One region of the Janthinobacterium sp. MP5059B genome, then DNA from elsewhere that is predicted to be linked to it. Evidence: predicted binding sites of a transcription regulator. Region 1 holds the regulator's gene; the other holds the start of a gene.

What was found. The regulator sigma-54, encoded in region 1, starts transcription at its own class of promoters, with help from an activator protein. The targets are predictions, from matches to a motif close to TGGCANGNAANCTGCTTT.
Region 2: the regulator sigma-54 is predicted to act here: its motif matches at 3,739-3,756, upstream of JAB1_RS14045 (urease accessory protein UreD).

The regions. Positions count from the first base shown of each region.
Region 1 covers NZ_LRHX01000005.1:158,370-166,261, reverse strand. The annotation lists gene JAB1_RS04415 (PTS sugar transporter subunit IIA) at 279-761, shown strand; gene hprK (HPr(Ser) kinase/phosphatase) at 801-1,736, shown strand; gene rapZ (RNase adapter RapZ) at 1,952-2,815, shown strand; gene JAB1_RS04400 (enoyl-CoA hydratase/isomerase family protein) at 2,816-3,901, opposite strand; gene raiA (ribosome-associated translation inhibitor RaiA) at 4,037-4,399, opposite strand; gene JAB1_RS04390 (RNA polymerase factor sigma-54) at 4,469-5,947, opposite strand; gene lptB (LPS export ABC transporter ATP-binding protein) at 5,952-6,707, opposite strand; gene lptA (lipopolysaccharide transport periplasmic protein LptA) at 6,707-7,288, opposite strand; gene lptC (LPS export ABC transporter periplasmic protein LptC) at 7,314-7,892, opposite strand, start outside.
Region 2 covers NZ_LRHX01000010.1:243,223-251,114, reverse strand. The annotation lists gene ureE (urease accessory protein UreE) at 1-439, opposite strand, end outside; gene ureC (urease subunit alpha) at 453-2,153, opposite strand; gene JAB1_RS14055 (urease subunit beta) at 2,155-2,484, opposite strand; gene JAB1_RS14050 (urease subunit gamma) at 2,514-2,816, opposite strand; gene JAB1_RS14045 (urease accessory protein UreD) at 2,842-3,708, opposite strand; gene JAB1_RS14040 (GGDEF domain-containing response regulator) at 3,839-6,049, opposite strand; gene JAB1_RS14035 (ATP-binding protein) at 6,225-7,892, opposite strand, start outside.

The DNA of each region.
Region 1 (7,892 bases):
AACGTTGCAGTAGTGCCGCAGAGCATGTCAAAGACGCTGAAAAATCGGAAAATCGGCATTCGGCGGCGGAAAAACCGGCGCGCCGCGTGTTTTTAATCAAGAAATAGCCGATACACGCCGATGTTATTTTTTTGCTAAAATGATGGTGACATGGGCTGTAGCGCCCACTGCGCCCGCAGCGGGCGTATACTGTTGAGAATTGGCGTTACAGGCCGCGGAAACAGGCCTATAATTCGGCTCGCAAGCCCTCTGCGCATTGCACCATTTCATTGAGTGTCATGACTAATCTTAGCAAAATACTATCCCTCGAAAACGTCCTGCTGGACCTGGAAGTCTCCAGTAAAAAACGTGCCTTCGAGCAAGCCGGCCTGATCTTCGAAAACAATTACGGCATCGCCCGCTCTACCGTCTCGGACAATCTGTTTGCCCGCGAACGCCTGGGCTCGACTGGTCTGGGCCATGGCGTGGCCGTGCCGCATGGCAGGGTCAAGGGCAGCAAAACCTTGAAATCGCCGCTGGGCGCCTTCGTCCGCCTGGCCGAGCCGATTCCGTTCGAGTCGCCCGATGGCAAGCCTGTCAATCTGCTGTTTTTCCTGCTGATTCCCGATCATGTCACCCAGCAACATCTGGAAATCCTGTCGGAAATCGCTGAAATGTTTTCCGATGACGCCTTCCGCACGGCACTGGCCACGGATCCGGAACCGAAATCCGTACATTCGCGCATCGTCAATTGGCAACCTAGTCTGCAAGCGGCGGGTTAAACTTCAGGTATTCCTCCACTCCTGAAGAAGAAGACTGCCATGTTGCAAACGCCACTGACGATACAACGCCTGTACGACGACAATCGTGAAAGTCTGCAACTGGGCTGGTTCGCCGGCTTCCCCGGCGGCGAGCGCCTGATCTCGGGCGATGTCTCGTCGGCCGCCGACCAGGTGGGCCACTTGAACCTGATCCATCCGGGCCGCATCCAGGTCTTCGGCCACCAGGAAATCAATTACTACCAGCGCCTGAAGGTCAACACGCGCACCCACGTGATTGGCGAGCTGATCGCCGGCGGTCCGCCCGCGCTGATCATCGCGCAAGGACTGGAAACGCCGCCCGACATCCTCGCCATCTGCGACGAGCAAAACATTCCCCTGTTCTCCACCCCGCTGCCGGCCGCGCAAGTGATCGACTTCCTGCGCGTCTACCTGTCCAAAAAGCTGGCGCAACGCATCATCATGCATGGCGTGTTCATGGACGTGCTGGGCGTGGGCGTGCTGATCACGGGCGATTCGGGCCTGGGCAAGAGCGAACTGGGGCTGGAACTGATTTCGCGCAGCCACGGCCTGGTGGCCGACGACGCCGTCGAATTCTCGCGCATCGCGCCCAACATGATCGAAGGCCGCTGCCCGCCTTTGCTGCAAAACCTGCTGGAAGTGCGGGGCCTGGGCTTGCTCGATATCAAGGCCATCTTTGGCGAAACGGCCGTGCGCCGCAAGATGCGCCTGAAACTGATCGTGCATCTGGTGCGCCGCAACGCGCTGGAAGAGGAAGTCGAGCGCCTGCCTTTCCTGTTCCCCACGGAAGACGTGCTGGGTTTGCCCGTGCGCAAGGTCGTCATCCCCGTCGCCGCCGGCCGCAACATCGCCGTACTGCTGGAAGCGGCCGTGCGCAACACGATTTTGCAATTGCGCGGCATCGATACCTTGCAGGAGTTCATGGAGCGGCAGAGGTTGGCAATGAGTGGCGATTAGCAAGTAGGTCGGATTAGCGCGGCAACGCCGTGCGTAATCCGACGACATTGTTGGCCCATGCCGCGGTGTCGGCTTACGCGCGACGCGCTAAGCCGACCTACGGTCGTGACGAGAGCGCCCTGCCAATCCCGGCAATATCACATTCCAAATTGCAATAATTTGTAAAGATAATTGCCTTGGAAGCAGAGCGCCGATCTTTATTGTATGATCGGCGTATGCATATCGTCCTTATCACCGGAATATCCGGCTCCGGTAAATCCGTTGCGCTCAATGTGCTGGAAGATACCGGCTACTATTGTGTCGACAACCTGCCGCCGGCCTTGCTGCCCAGCCTGGTGCAGACCCTGCTCGACGAAGGTACACCGCAACTGGCCGTCGCCGTCGATGCGCGCAGCGCCGAGTCGCTGACCAGCCTGCCGCACAATGTGGCCCTGCTGCGCGACCAGGGGCATGACGTCAAGGTCATGTTCTTGACGGCCACCACGCATTCGCTGGTGGCGCGCTTCTCGGAAACGCGGCGCAGCCATCCGCTGTCGCACGAATTGCGTCCGAACCAGAATCCGGCCAGTCGCCGCACGCTGATCGAGTGCATCTCGGAAGAACGCGAACGCCTGTCAGCCATCGAACAGCTGGGCCATGTGATCGACACGTCGGAACTGAGCGCCAACAAGCTGCGCGCCTGGATCAAGGATATCGTCGCCTCCGAACGCGCGCCGCTGACCCTGTTCTTCGAATCGTTCGCCTTCAAGCTGGGCGTGCCGCTGGACGCCGATTTCGTCTTCGACGTGCGGGCCTTGCCGAATCCCTATTACGACCTGGCGCTGCGCCCGCTCGACGGCCGCGATGCGCCCGTGATCGCCTTCCTCGACGCGCAGCCGAGCGCGCTGGAACTGCTGGCCGACATCCGCGCCTTCATCGAGAAATGGTTGCCGTCATTCAAGTCCGACAACCGCAGCTACCTGACGGTGGCCCTGGGCTGCACGGGCGGCCAGCACCGCTCCGTGTACATGGCGGAGCGGCTGGCGCAGTATTTCGGCCCCAACGAGCGCGTCGTCCTGCGCCACCGCGAACGCAGCTAATTAGTCGAGGTGGCGCAGCGGATGCGCCGCGGCTGGCCAGACGGGGGCAAAGAAGCGCGCCACCATGGCCGCATCGACGTCGTCCAGGCTGGCAGGGTTCCAGCGCGGTGCATTGTCCTTGTCGACCACCAGCGCGCGCACGCCCTCGAGCACTTCGCCATGTTCGAAATTATGGCGCACCACCGTGCGCTCCATGCGCAGGCAATCGGCCACGCCCAGGTGGGCGCCCCGCTGCAGCAATTCCAGGGTCACCGACATCATCAAGGGCGAACGCAGGCGCATGGCCGCCAGCGCCTTGGCCGCGAACGCGCTGTCATCCTGCGCCAGCGAGGCCATGATGGCGGCCACGGAAGGGGCGCCGAAATGGCGGTCCAGCGCCGTGCGCGCCGTGGCCAGGGGAGATACCCCCGCCTCGGCCTGGAAAGGCGCCGCCAGCGCCTTGATGGCCACCGGCAAGGCCTCGCCCCGCGTCGATTCGAACAGGTCCAGCAGCGCCCCCATCTGCGCCTCAGGCAGGTAGACATCGGCCAGCCCCGTGTACAGGGCATCGGCCGCGTTGATCGTCAAGCCCGTCAAGCCCAGGTACAGGCCCAGCTGGCCGGCCAGGCGGGATAGAAAATAACTGCCGCCCACGTCGGGAAACAAGCCGATATTGACTTCCGGCATGGCCATGCGCGTGCGGCCCGTCACGATGCGCAGGCGGTTGCCCGGCCCGGCTTGCGCCACGCCCATGCCGCCGCCCATCACCACGCCATCCATCACGGCGATATACGGTTTCGGGTAGAAATGAATTAAATGATTTAAAGCATATTCTTCCGTAAAGAAATCTTCCAGCATGGCGCTGCCGCCTTGCGGCGTGGCCAAGCCAGCATCGAAAAAGAAACGGATGTCGCCGCCGGCGCACAGGGCTTTTTCACTGCTGGAGCGGATCACCACGGCGTCCACCTGCGGATCGTCGCGCCAGGCCAGCAGGGCCGCGCTCAGGGCGCGCACCATCTCCAGCGACAGGGAATTCAAGGCTTTCGGACGGTCGAGCACGATATGGCCCGTGCGGTTGCGGATGGAAGTCTGGACGAAGTCGCTCATGGCAGGCAGGAAAAAAGTGAAAGTGCAAACATTTTAGCCCCTGCGCGGCGAACATTGCGCTCAAAAGGTCCAGGCGCAAAAAAGGGCGCAAGATGTGCGCCCTTAGTTGATCACAACTGCTGGAAGCGGGTGGCCTTAGACGGCGACGACGGCTTCTTCCTCGGAGTTGTCTGGCAGATGCTTGATCGCCTCTTTACCGTGCCCTTGCACTTTGGTTTTGTATTTCATCACTTGCCTATCGAGCTTGTCGATCAGGGTATCGATCGCGGCGTACAGGTCGTGCGCCAAGCTTTCCACATAGACAGTCTTGCCGCTCAAACGCAGGTTGACTTCAGCCTTTTGACGTTTTTCTTTCTCTTTGAGGTTATCCACGGTCAGAATCACGGCAATATCGATGACTTGATCGAAATGACGTTTCACGCGCTCCAGCTTCGTTTGTACGTATTCACGGATGGCTGGTGTCACTTCGAGATGATGTCCGCTGATGGTGAGATTCATACACACTCCTAAAGATGATCGGGTTCGTGCGGTCCATCCTATCCGGCCCGCAGAGGAACCGAAAAAAACTTACAAACACTTACGCAGGCTCACTGGCGGAATTTTCAACGCTTCCCGGTATTTGGCAACAGTACGTCGCGCAATCACCATGCCTTGCTCCCCCAGCATGTCCGCAATCTTACTGTCGGATAAAGGATTTTTAGGGTCTTCTGCTCCTGTCAGTTGCACGATCAATGCCCGTATCGCCGTCGATGACGCTTCGCCCCCCGCTTCGGTGGCGACGTGGCTACCAAAGAAATATTTCAACTCGAACATGCCGTGCGGGGTCAGCATGTACTTTTGAGTTGTTACCCGCGAGATAGTACTCTCGTGTAAACCCAGTGTATCAGCTATTTCACGGAGCACAAGGGGACGCATGGCAACGGCCCCATGCGAGAAAAAGTTCTTTTGTCTTTCTACTATCGCCTGCGCCACGCGCAGGATCGTGTCGAAGCGCTGGCGCATATTCTTGATCAGCCACTTGGCTTCCTGCAACTGTGCGCCCATGGCGCCCTCGCCCTTGCCCTGCTTGAGCAAGTTGGCGTACATGGCATTGACGCGCAGGCGCGGCATGACATCGTTGTTCAGGGTGACTTGCCAGCCATTGCGCGCGCGCTTGACGACGACGTCGGGCACCACGTAATCGGACACGTCCGAGGCGAACACGGCGCCCGGATGCGGATTGCACTGGCGAATCACCGTCTGCGCTTCGCGCAAGTCTTCATCGTCGCAATCGAGGGCTTTTTTCAGCTTGTTGAAATCGCGCTGGGCAAACCAGGCCAGGTGCTTTTCCACGATGACGAGGGCCATGCGGCGCGTCACCATGGCGATGTGCGGCAAACGCTTGATTTGCAGCGCCAGGCATTCGGAGGCATTGCGCGCGCCCACGCCGGGCGGATCGAAACTTTGCAAGAGAGACAAGGCCGTGCGCATCTCGTCGGCGTCGATTTCCAGCTCTTCCGGCAGGCGCGCCAGGATGTCGTCGAGCGACTCTTCCAGGTAGCCATTGTCGTCGAGCGCGTCGATGATCAGCTCGACCAGCGCGCGGTCGCGCAATTCAAGCACCGTCACGCGCATCTGCTCCATCAGGTGTTCGCGCAGGGTGCAGTGATGGGCCTCCAGTTGCGGACGCGAATCTTCGTCGTCGGGCGCCTTGCCCCGGCTCGCCTCGCTCCAGTCGCTGTCGCCGCCATCCGCGGCGGCCGGACCCTCGCCGGCATCGCCATCAAAGGTTTCCGCTTCGGCCGGCGCTGCGGGCACCTCCTGGCCTGGCGGCTGGGGCGGCGCTTCGGCCGGCGCGGCCGTGGAACTCAAGGCACCGTCGGACAGCAGGCGCAGCGAACGGTCGAGCGGATCATCGAGGCGTTCGAGCAAGGGATTGTCCGTCAGCAATTGCTCTAGTTCCTGATGCAATTCCAGGGTAGACAATTGCAACAGGCGTATCGATTGCTGCAACTGCGGCGTCAGTGCCAGGTGCTGCGAAGTGCGCAGCTGCAATGATTGTTTCATTGGCTTACATGCGGAAGTGTTCGCCCAGATAGACCCGGCGTACCGACTCGTTCGCGATGATGTCGTCGGGGCGCCCCGACGCCAGTACCGAGCCCTGGTTGATGATGTAGGCACGGTCGCAGATACCCAGCGTCTCACGCACATTATGATCGGTGATCAGCACGCCGATATTGCGCTCCTTCAAGAAACGCACGATGCGCTGGATCTCGATCACGGCGATCGGATCGACACCGGCAAACGGTTCGTCGAGCAGCACGAAACGGGGATCGGTGGCCAGCGCGCGGGCGATTTCCACGCGGCGGCGCTCGCCACCGGACAGCGACAGGGCCTGGTTCTCGCGCAGCTTTTCAATCTGCAAGTCAGCCAGCAATTTATCCAGGCGCACCTCGATCTCGGCCTTCGTCAGCGGACGGCCTTCGACGGTCTGGATTTCCAGCACGGCGCGGATATTGTCTTCGACCGTCAGTTTGCGGAAGACGGACGCTTCCTGCGGCAGGTAGGACAGGCCCATCTGCGCGCGGCGGTGGATCGGCAGGCTGGAGATGTCCACGCCGCTGATATCGATGCTGCCGCCATCGGACGGCACCAAGCCGACGATCATGTAGAACGAGGTGGTCTTGCCGGCGCCGTTCGGGCCCAGCAAACCCACCACTTCGCCGCATTCGACTTGCAGCGAGACATCATGCACGACTTGCCGCTTGCCATAGGTTTTTTGCAGCCCGCGAACGATCAGGGTGCTGCCGCAACGAGTATTATCCATTATTTCTTTCCTGGCGCAGGCGTGGCCGGCGCTTTCTCCGCCGCCGGTGCCTTGGTTTTCGGCTGGATCACCATGCGCACGCTGCCGCCATCCGGGGTGCTGGTGCCGCTGTTGGAATTTTCCATCGCAAACACTTCCTTGCGGCTGTCATACGAGATGAAGGCGCCATTGGCCACGTCGGTCACTTTCGTGCCTTCCAGGCGCGTCAGCTTGGCCCTGGAAAACAGTTTCACCACTTCCGTCTTGTTGTCGTATTCCACGCGCTCCGCTTCGCCTTCCACCCACAGGTCGCCCGCGCCATCGCGCTTCTGGCGGAAGGTGGCGAGCTTGCCGGGATCGGCCCAGAAGGTAATGAACTGGTAGCCTTGCGGATCTTCCGTGATCACGGCGCGACCCGCCTTCATGGTCAGGGTCCCCTTGACCAGCACGACGTCGCCCGTCAGGGTGCGCACCTGCTTGATGTCATCGACGTGGCCGCTACGTGCCGTGATGACGGCTTCCTTCTCGGAATCGGCCTTCTCGGCATGCGCCACGCCCATGATGGCCAGGGAAAATACGGTCAACAGCAAGATGTTCTTCATAGTATGGTTTCCTTGTTTCATTCTGTCATTTTGCCGCCGCGGCCGGGCGCGGTTTCGGCGGGAGGACCATGCGCAGCGCATTCTGCACTTCCACCACGCCGGTGGCGTTATTGGCTTTCATGCCGATGCCATTGAGGCGCGAGGTGCCCGTCAGGATATCGACAGGCACGTCCGTTTCCATTCTTTCCTCATCCGGGAACACCGTCAGCGCTTCCGTCTTGACCGTCAGGTTCTGCGCCTTCGGACTGGCCACGCGGTCGATCACGACATTGCGGTGCAGTTGCAGCCGGGTATTGTCCTGGTCGATATGCGCCAGTTCCGCATTCATGTTCATCGGTGGCATGCCTGGCGTGAGCTTGCGCACGAAGGGCCGGTCGATATCGGACGAATCGTCCAGCGGATAATGCGTGAGCTTGGTGCCCGACACGATATAGCTGGGTTTTCCCGTCAAGTCCATACGCACCAGGCTGAAATTGGTAATGAAATAGTCGGGCTCATCCAGATGCTTGCTGGCCGTGATGTCCTGGCTATTCTTGTTCATCACCTCGAGCAGCCAAAAGCTGCCCAGCGCGACAACAACCGCGCCCAGCACGGTAAAAATCAT
Region 2 (7,892 bases), on a different contig from region 1:
GGTGGCCGTGGCCGCCGCCGTACGCGCCCGCCTCGGGCTCGAACGGCGCGCTTTCTTCCGTCACGCTCGCCTGCAAGCCTTCCAGCATCTCCTTGAGCACCACGTCCTTGCGGATGCGCAGGAAGCCGTCGCCCACCTGCGCCTGCGTGTGGCGGTTCCCCAGGTGGAAGGCGCAGCGCAGCAGGGTGTGCGCGTCCGCGCACTGCACCAGATAGGTCGGTTCGCGCGCGGCGACGATCTGCACCACCTGCCCTTCCGGTCCCGTCAGGCGCTCGCCGTCGCGCAGCACCGTGCCGCGCACGGTAAACACGGCCACGTCGTCGCCAGTCGACAGCACGGCGCGCAGCCGGCATTTTTCGCGCTGGTCGTAGGGCAGCACCAGTTGGGCGACGGCGACGCGCTTGTCGTCGGCCGCCAGTTTGGTATGCAAGGTAAGCATGCTTGTCTCCCGCTTAAAATAGAAAATAGCGCTGCGCCATCGGCAGCACGGCGGCCGCCTCGCACACGAGCAGCTGGCCGTCGGCGCGCACGGCGTAGGTTTCCGGGTCCACTTCCATGTGCGGCGTGGCGCTGTTGTGGATCATGTCGTGCTTGCGCAAGCCGCGCATGTTTTTCACGGCGATGACGGATTTGTTCAATTTCATCTGGTGGCCGATATCGAGGTCGTAGGCCGCCTGCGAGACAAACGTAAACGACTTTTTCAGGCCGCCGCCGAAGGCGCCGAACATCATGCGGTAATGCACGGGCTGCGGCGTGGGAATCGAGGCGTTCGGGTCGCCCATCTGCGCGGCCGCGATCATGCCGCCTTTTAGAATCATCGAGGGCTTGACGCCGAAGAAGGCCGGTTTCCACAGCACGATGTCGGCGATCTTGCCCGCCTCGATCGAGCCCACCACGTGCGAGATCCCATGCGTGATGGCCGGGTTGATCGTGTACTTTGCGATATAGCGCTTGGCGCGGAAATTGTCGCTGCGCACCGTGTCGGGCGCCAGCGCCCCCCGCTGCACCTTCATCTTGTGCGCCGTCTGCCAGGTGCGCATGATCACTTCGCCGACTCGCCCCATGGCTTGCGAGTCGGACGACATCATCGAGATGGCGCCGATGTCGTGCAGGATGTCTTCCGCGGCGATGGTTTCGCGGCGGATGCGCGACTCGGCAAAGGCCACGTCTTCGGCAATCGCCGGGTCCAGGTGGTGGCACACCATCAGCATGTCCAGGTGCTCGTCGAGCGTGTTGACGGTGAAGGGCCGCGTGGGATTGGTCGACGAAGGCAGCACGTTGGCCTGGCCGACGGCGGCGATGATGTCGGGAGCATGGCCGCCGCCCGCGCCTTCCGTGTGGAAGGTGTGGATGGTGCGGTCCTTGAAGGCGGCCAAGGTGTGTTCGAGAAAACCGCCTTCGTTGAGGGTGTCGCTGTGCAGCGCCACCTGGATATCCATGCGGTCCGCGACGGACAGGCAGTTGTCGATGGCGGCCGGCGTGCTGCCCCAGTCTTCGTGCAGTTTCAGGCCGATGGCGCCCGCGCGCACCTGCTCTTCCAGCGGCAGCGGCAGGCTGACGTTACCTTTACCCATGAAGCCCAGGTTCATCGGGAAGGCGTCGGCCGCCGCCAGCATGGCGTGCAAGTGCCACGGCCCCGGTGTGCAAGTGGTGGCGGCCGTGCCCACGGCCGGTCCCGTGCCGCCGCCTAGCATGGTGGTCACGCCGCTCATCAGCGCTTCCTCGATCTGCTGCGGGCAGATGAAGTGGATGTGGGTATCGACGCCGCCGGCCGTGACGATCAAGCCTTCGCCGGCGATGATCTCCGTGGCGCCGCCAATAGCCAGGGTCACGCCGGGCTGGATGTCCGGATTGCCCGCCTTGCCGATGCCGAAGATCAGCCCGTTTTTGAGGCCGATGTCCGCCTTCACGATGCCCCAGTGGTCGAGGATGACGGCATTCGTGATGACGGTGTCCATCACCTCGGCCGCGCAGCGCTGCGACTGGCCCATGCCGTCGCGGATCACCTTGCCGCCGCCGAACTTCACCTCTTCGCCGTAGATCGCGTAGTCATGCTCGACCTCGATGAACAGTTCCGTATCGGCCAGGCGGATGCGGTCACCCTTGGTGGGGCCGAACATTTCGGCGTACGCGCTGCGGGGAATGCTGGCCATCTCAATCCTTTCCCGGTGGAGTATCTTGCAGTTCGCCCATCACTTCGCCATTGAAGCCGTAGACCTTGCGCTCGCCCGCCAGCGCCACCAGTTCCACCGTGCGCTGCTGGCCCGGCTCGAAGCGCACGGCCGTACCGGCCGTGATATTGAGGCGCATGCCGTAGGCGCGCCAGCGCTCGAAGGACAACGCCGGGTTGACTTCGAAAAAGTGGAAATGCGAGCCCACCTGGATCGGCCGGTCGCCCCGGTTGGCCACTACCACGGTGGCCGTGGCGCGTCCGACATTCAAGCTGATTTCGCCTTCTTCCAATTTGTATTCGCCTGGGGTCATGACCGGCTCCTGTAATGTCGCTTGTATGGTTAAGGTATCGGGTGGTGCACGGTGACCAGCTTGCTGCCGTCAGGGAAGGTCGCCTCCACCTGGATATCGGGGATCATCTCGGCGATGCCGTCCATGACGTCGGCGCGCGAGAGTATCTTCGTACCGTCCGACATCAGCTGCGCCACCGACTTGCCATCGCGCGCCCCTTCCATGATGGCCGCGCTGATCAGGGCCACCGCTTCCGGATAATTCAACTTCAAGCCGCGCGCCAGGCGCCGTTCGGCCAGCAGCGCGGCCGTAAAAATGAGCAGCTTGTCTTTTTCGCGGGGAGTCAGGTCCATGGTTTTCCTTGCGCTTCTTTCCTGATTAAGTGTTCCAGATGCGGGGCACGACGGCGTCGCGCCCCAGCATGGCGGGACGCAGCAGCTGCCAGGCGGCCAGCATGATGCGGCGCGCCGCCTCGCTGTCGCCGCACAGCAGGCGCACCGCCACCAGCGATTTCATGTGCGTGGCGCCAAACGCGGCGCCGTCCGGCACGGCGATCTCGCGCACGGCCGCCAGCACGGCGGGAGAAACGGGCGTGCCGATGGCGATCAGGGTGGCGCACACGGTGTGGCCTCCCAGGCCCAGCGGGCTGGCCATCAGCGCGCCGCCGGCGGCCAGCACGCCCTGCTCCCACCACAGCAGCTTGCCGCCGCGGCGGATCTGCACCTGCTGGCTGATGCTGCCCGTGTTGAAAACTTCGCCCGAGGCGCTGCGGCCCAGGCAGACGATGTCGCAGCCGATGTAGCTGGCGTCGGCCGCCAGTTCCACTTCATGGCGCAGGCGCACGCAAGCCTGGTCGAAGAAAATGCTCTCCTGCGGCAGCCACTCGATGGCCGCGCCGCTGGCGGCGCGCAGCATGATGTGCTGGCCCGAGACATGGCCGTTGGCGCGGTACCACTTGGCGGCGCCCGGGGACGTGAGCAAGGCGTGCGCACCCTCGCCCACCGTGGCGTCGACGGCCAACTGGTCGCCGCCCACCACGCCGCCGGGCGGATGGATGATGATGGCGAGGCAGACGCGATCGCCCTCCGGATACAGGGGCTTTTGCACGCGCAGGGGGCCGCTGTGCGTACGCTCGACGAGGCGGCTGACGCCATCGTGCAGCGCAAAGCCCAGGCGCAAGTGCGCCTGCCAGGCGCCGTGCGCGCTGGCCTGCAAAAGCATGGCTGGAGGGGTACTGTCTGGCATGCGGGGCAATCGCGCAAATAAGCGATTACCTAAGCAGGATATGTGCCAGCGTCAGGGGAAATAAAAGTGAGAATTGTGCACCGCGCTGCAGCGAACGCACCGGCATGGTGCATCGGCCGCACCGCGGCGCTTAGGCCGCCGCCACGGCCAGGGTGCGCCGTTCGCGCAGCAAGGCCGTGAAGGCTTCCGCGGCCAGGGGGCGGCTGAAGTAATAGCCCTGCATTTCGTCGCAGCCGTGTTCCGTCAAAAAATCCACCTGCTCGCGCGTTTCCACACCCTCGGCGATGACGCGCATGTCCAGGTTGTGCGCCAGCGAGATGACGGAACGGGCGATGGCCGCATCGCTGCTGCTGGTGGTGACATCGTCGACGAACGATTTGTCGATCTTCAGCACGTCGATGGGAAAGCGCTTCAGGTAGCCCAGGCTGGAATAGCCGGTGCCGAAGTCGTCGAGCGAAATGCCCACGCCGATATCCTTCAGGCGCGTCAGGGCCGCCACGGCCTTGTCCGGATCGCCCATGACCGTGCTTTCCGTGATCTCGATGCCGAGGCAGGCGGGCGCGATGCCGTATTTGCGCAAGGCCGCCTCGACGAACGGCACCGTGCGGTCTTGCGCGAACTGCTTGCCGGACAGATTGACGGCCACCTTGATGCTGCCCAGGCCCGCGTCGTGCCAGGCGCGGATCTGCGCGCACACGCTTTCGAGCACCCATTCGCCAATGGCCGTAATCGAACCGTATTCCTCTGCCAGCGCGATGAACAGGCCGGGCGGCACCTTGCCCAGCACCGGATTATCCCAGCGCAGCAAGGCTTCCGCGCCCAGCAAGGCGCCCGTGCGCAAGCACATCTGCGGCTGGTAGTGCACTTCGAATTCATCGCGGCCGATGGCGCCGCGCAGCTGCTGCTGCATCGCCAGGCGGGCGCGGATATCGCTGCCCATGCGCTCCGTGAAGAAGGCGTAATGGTCGCGTCCCATTTCCTTGGCGCGCACCAGGGCCGTATCGGCGTGGCGCAGCACGTCGTCGAGGCTGTCGCCGTCGGCCGGGCACATGGCGATGCCGATGCTGGTGGTCAGCGCCAGGCGCTCGCCATCGACGCTGAGTTCTTCGCGCAAGCCGGCCAGGATGGTTTGCGCCAGCCCCAGGGTGCGCCCCAGCAGGGCATCGTCCTGCAGCAGGATCTGGAATTCGTCGCCGCCCTGGCGCACCACCGTGTCGCCCTCGCGCACGCAGCCGGACAGGAAACGCGCCACCACTTGCAGCGCCTTGTCGCCCACGGCCTGGCCGTGCGAATCGTTGATGTTCTTGAAACGGTCCAGGTCCAGGCACATCAGCACCACTTGCTGGCTGTCGCGCAGGGCGTTCGCGCGCGCCTGTTCGAAGCGCTCGCGCAGCAGCACGCGGTTCGGCAAGCCCGTCAACGCGTCGTGGTAGGAGAGGAAATCGATCAGATGCTGCTCGGCCTTGCGCTCACTGATGTCGAGGAAGACGCCGATGTAGTTGACGACGGCGCCGTCGGGCCCGTGCACGGTGGAGACGCTGAGCAGGCAGGGATAGGTGTCGCCGCTCCTGCGCCGCGTCTGCACCTCGCCCGACCAGCAGCCGCTGCTGCGCAAGCCCTGGCGCAGGGCCAGCAGCACCGCTTCGCCCGTGTATTCGGCGTGCAGGCGCAAAATGTCCGTGCCCACCACTTCCTGCGCCGCGTAGCCGGTGATGCGCGTAAAGGCGGGATTGGCCGTGACGATGACGCCGGCAGGATCCGTGATCAGGATGGCGTCCTGCGTCGCTTCGAAGACCTGGCCGGACAAGCGCAACAATTCTTCATTGGCGCGGCGGATCTGCACTTCGCGCGCCAGCGTGCTGGCCACCTGCTCCAGTTCGGCCGTGCGTTCGGCCACGCGCCGTTCCAGGTTGGCGCGCTCCTGCGCCAGCTGCAGCTGCGCCCGCGCCAGGCGCACGTGGGCATCGGTGCGGGCCAGTATCTCCTCGGCCTGGAAGGGCTTGGCGATGAAATCGACGGCGCCCAGCGCGAAGCCGCGCACCTTGTCGTCCGTGTCGTACTGGGCCGACAGGAAGATCACCGGCACCTGGCGCAGGGACGGTATCTCCTTCAGGCGGCGGCACACTTCAAAGCCGTCGAGGCCCGGCATGCGCACGTCGAGCAGGATCAGCTCCGGCGGGCGCGCCTGGGCCGTCCACAGGGCCAGTTCACCGTTCGGCGCCTGGCGCACCGCATAGCCGGCGCCGCCCAGCAAATCGCTCAACAGCTTCAGCGAAGCCGGCGTATCTTCAACGATCAGTACTTCGCCCTTCGAGTTCACTTCCGAAAAATCGCGGTGCATGTAGCAGTTCTCTCAGCTTTGGATGAGGCGCGGCGATCCGTTGCCGCGCTGGACAAGACATTTCTTTGCGATGAACTACGTACTATCATCATAATCTTTATTGCAATTTAGCACCATCCATCGGTGGCACTTAGCCCGTCTTTTCATCGAATCCGATGTTGTCAGCCCACACTTTTCAAGCGTGCGCCGGCGCACCCTCACTCTCCAGCAAGTCGCACAGCTGGCGGTACTGATGCTGGTCGAGCATGGCTTGCAGCGGCGCCAGCACGGGCGCAGCCGCCGGCGGCAAGTCATCCAGCAGCAGCGCCACCCTGGCCAGGTTCAATTCGCGCAGCGCCACCAGCAAGGCCGCGCGCTCTTCACCTGCCAGCAACTGCAAGTCTCGCGCCCGCAGCGCCGGCGGCGCCTCGGGCACCGGCGCCGCCGGCAGCGGCACGGACACCTGCACGGGCGCTTCCGCCGCCTGCGCGGGTATGCTGAAACGGAAGGTGGCGCCCTGCCCCGGCATCGATTCCACTGTCAGTTCGCCTTTCATCAATTGCACGAATTCGCGCGAAATGGCCAGGCCAAGGCCCGTGCCATCCTTCGGTCCCGCGCTGTCGGCCTGCACGAAGGGTTCAAAAATGCGCTGCTGGTCCTCCGGGGCGATGCCGATGCCCGTGTCGCTGACGGCAAACGACAGCATCCATTGATCGCCATCGCGCCGCGCAGCGCGCACGCGCAAGGTGACTTCACCGCCGCCGGCAAATTTGACGGCGTTCGACATCAGGTTCAGCAGCACCTGGCGCAAGCGCGTCGCGTCGAGCACCACGGCCGCCGGCAGGTCCGCGCAATCGAGGCGCAGGGCCAGGCCCTGCTGCTCGGCGCGCATGCCCAGCATGTCCATCACTTCCTGCAACAGGGGCGCCAGCGCCGCCACGGCCGTCTGCGCGTGCAGGCGTCCCGCCTCGCCCTTCGACAGTTCGAGGATTTCATTGATCAGGGTAAGCAGATGATTGCCGGAGCGGTGGATGATGGCCAGGTTGCGCTTTTCATCGTCCTGCATGTTGGGCGAGGCGGCCATCAGGCGCGAAAAGCCGATCACGGAATTCAAGGGCGTGCGCAGTTCATGGCTCATGTTCGCCAGGAAGGTACTCTTGGCGCGGTTCGCCGCCTGCGCCTGGCTGACGGCCACCGACAGGGCGCTCGTGCGCTCGGCCACCAGTTCTTCCAGGTGATGGCGGTGGCGCAGCAGTTCCAGTTCGGCCTCGCGGTGCGCCGTGATGTCGTAGTTCGAGCCCACCAGGCGCATGGGCTGGCCCTGCCCGTCGCGGAAGATCACGGCATCGGCCTTGATGTAGCGGATGGCGCCATCGGGCCACAGGATACGGTACTCGTGCGTGAACGCCTGGCCGGCTCCCAGCGCGGCGCGCAGGGCTTCCTTGGCGGCCGGCACGTCGTCGGGCATCAGCGCCGCGCGCCAGATCGCCGCGGGTGCCATCCTGCTGTCCGCATCGGCCTTGAACTGCGCATACATCTGCTCATCCCACTGCAAGGCATCGTTGATGACGTTCCAGTCCCAGATGCCGATGCTGGCCGCTCCGGTGGCCATCTGCACGCGCTCCTCGCTGCGCTGCAGGGCGCGGTAGCGGCTGTCGAGCAGTGCCACCATGTCGCGGATGGAGCGGTACAGCGTGCGCAGTTCGCCCAGGAACCAGGCTTTCGGCGGCGTGCCGAATGCTTCGCCCTGCCCCGCCTTGATGCCGGCCGCATACTGGCCGATCGCCTTCAGGGGTTTGAGCATCAGACACCACATGAGCAGCCAGACGCTGGCCACCAGGATCACGTCGAGCGCCACGATCAT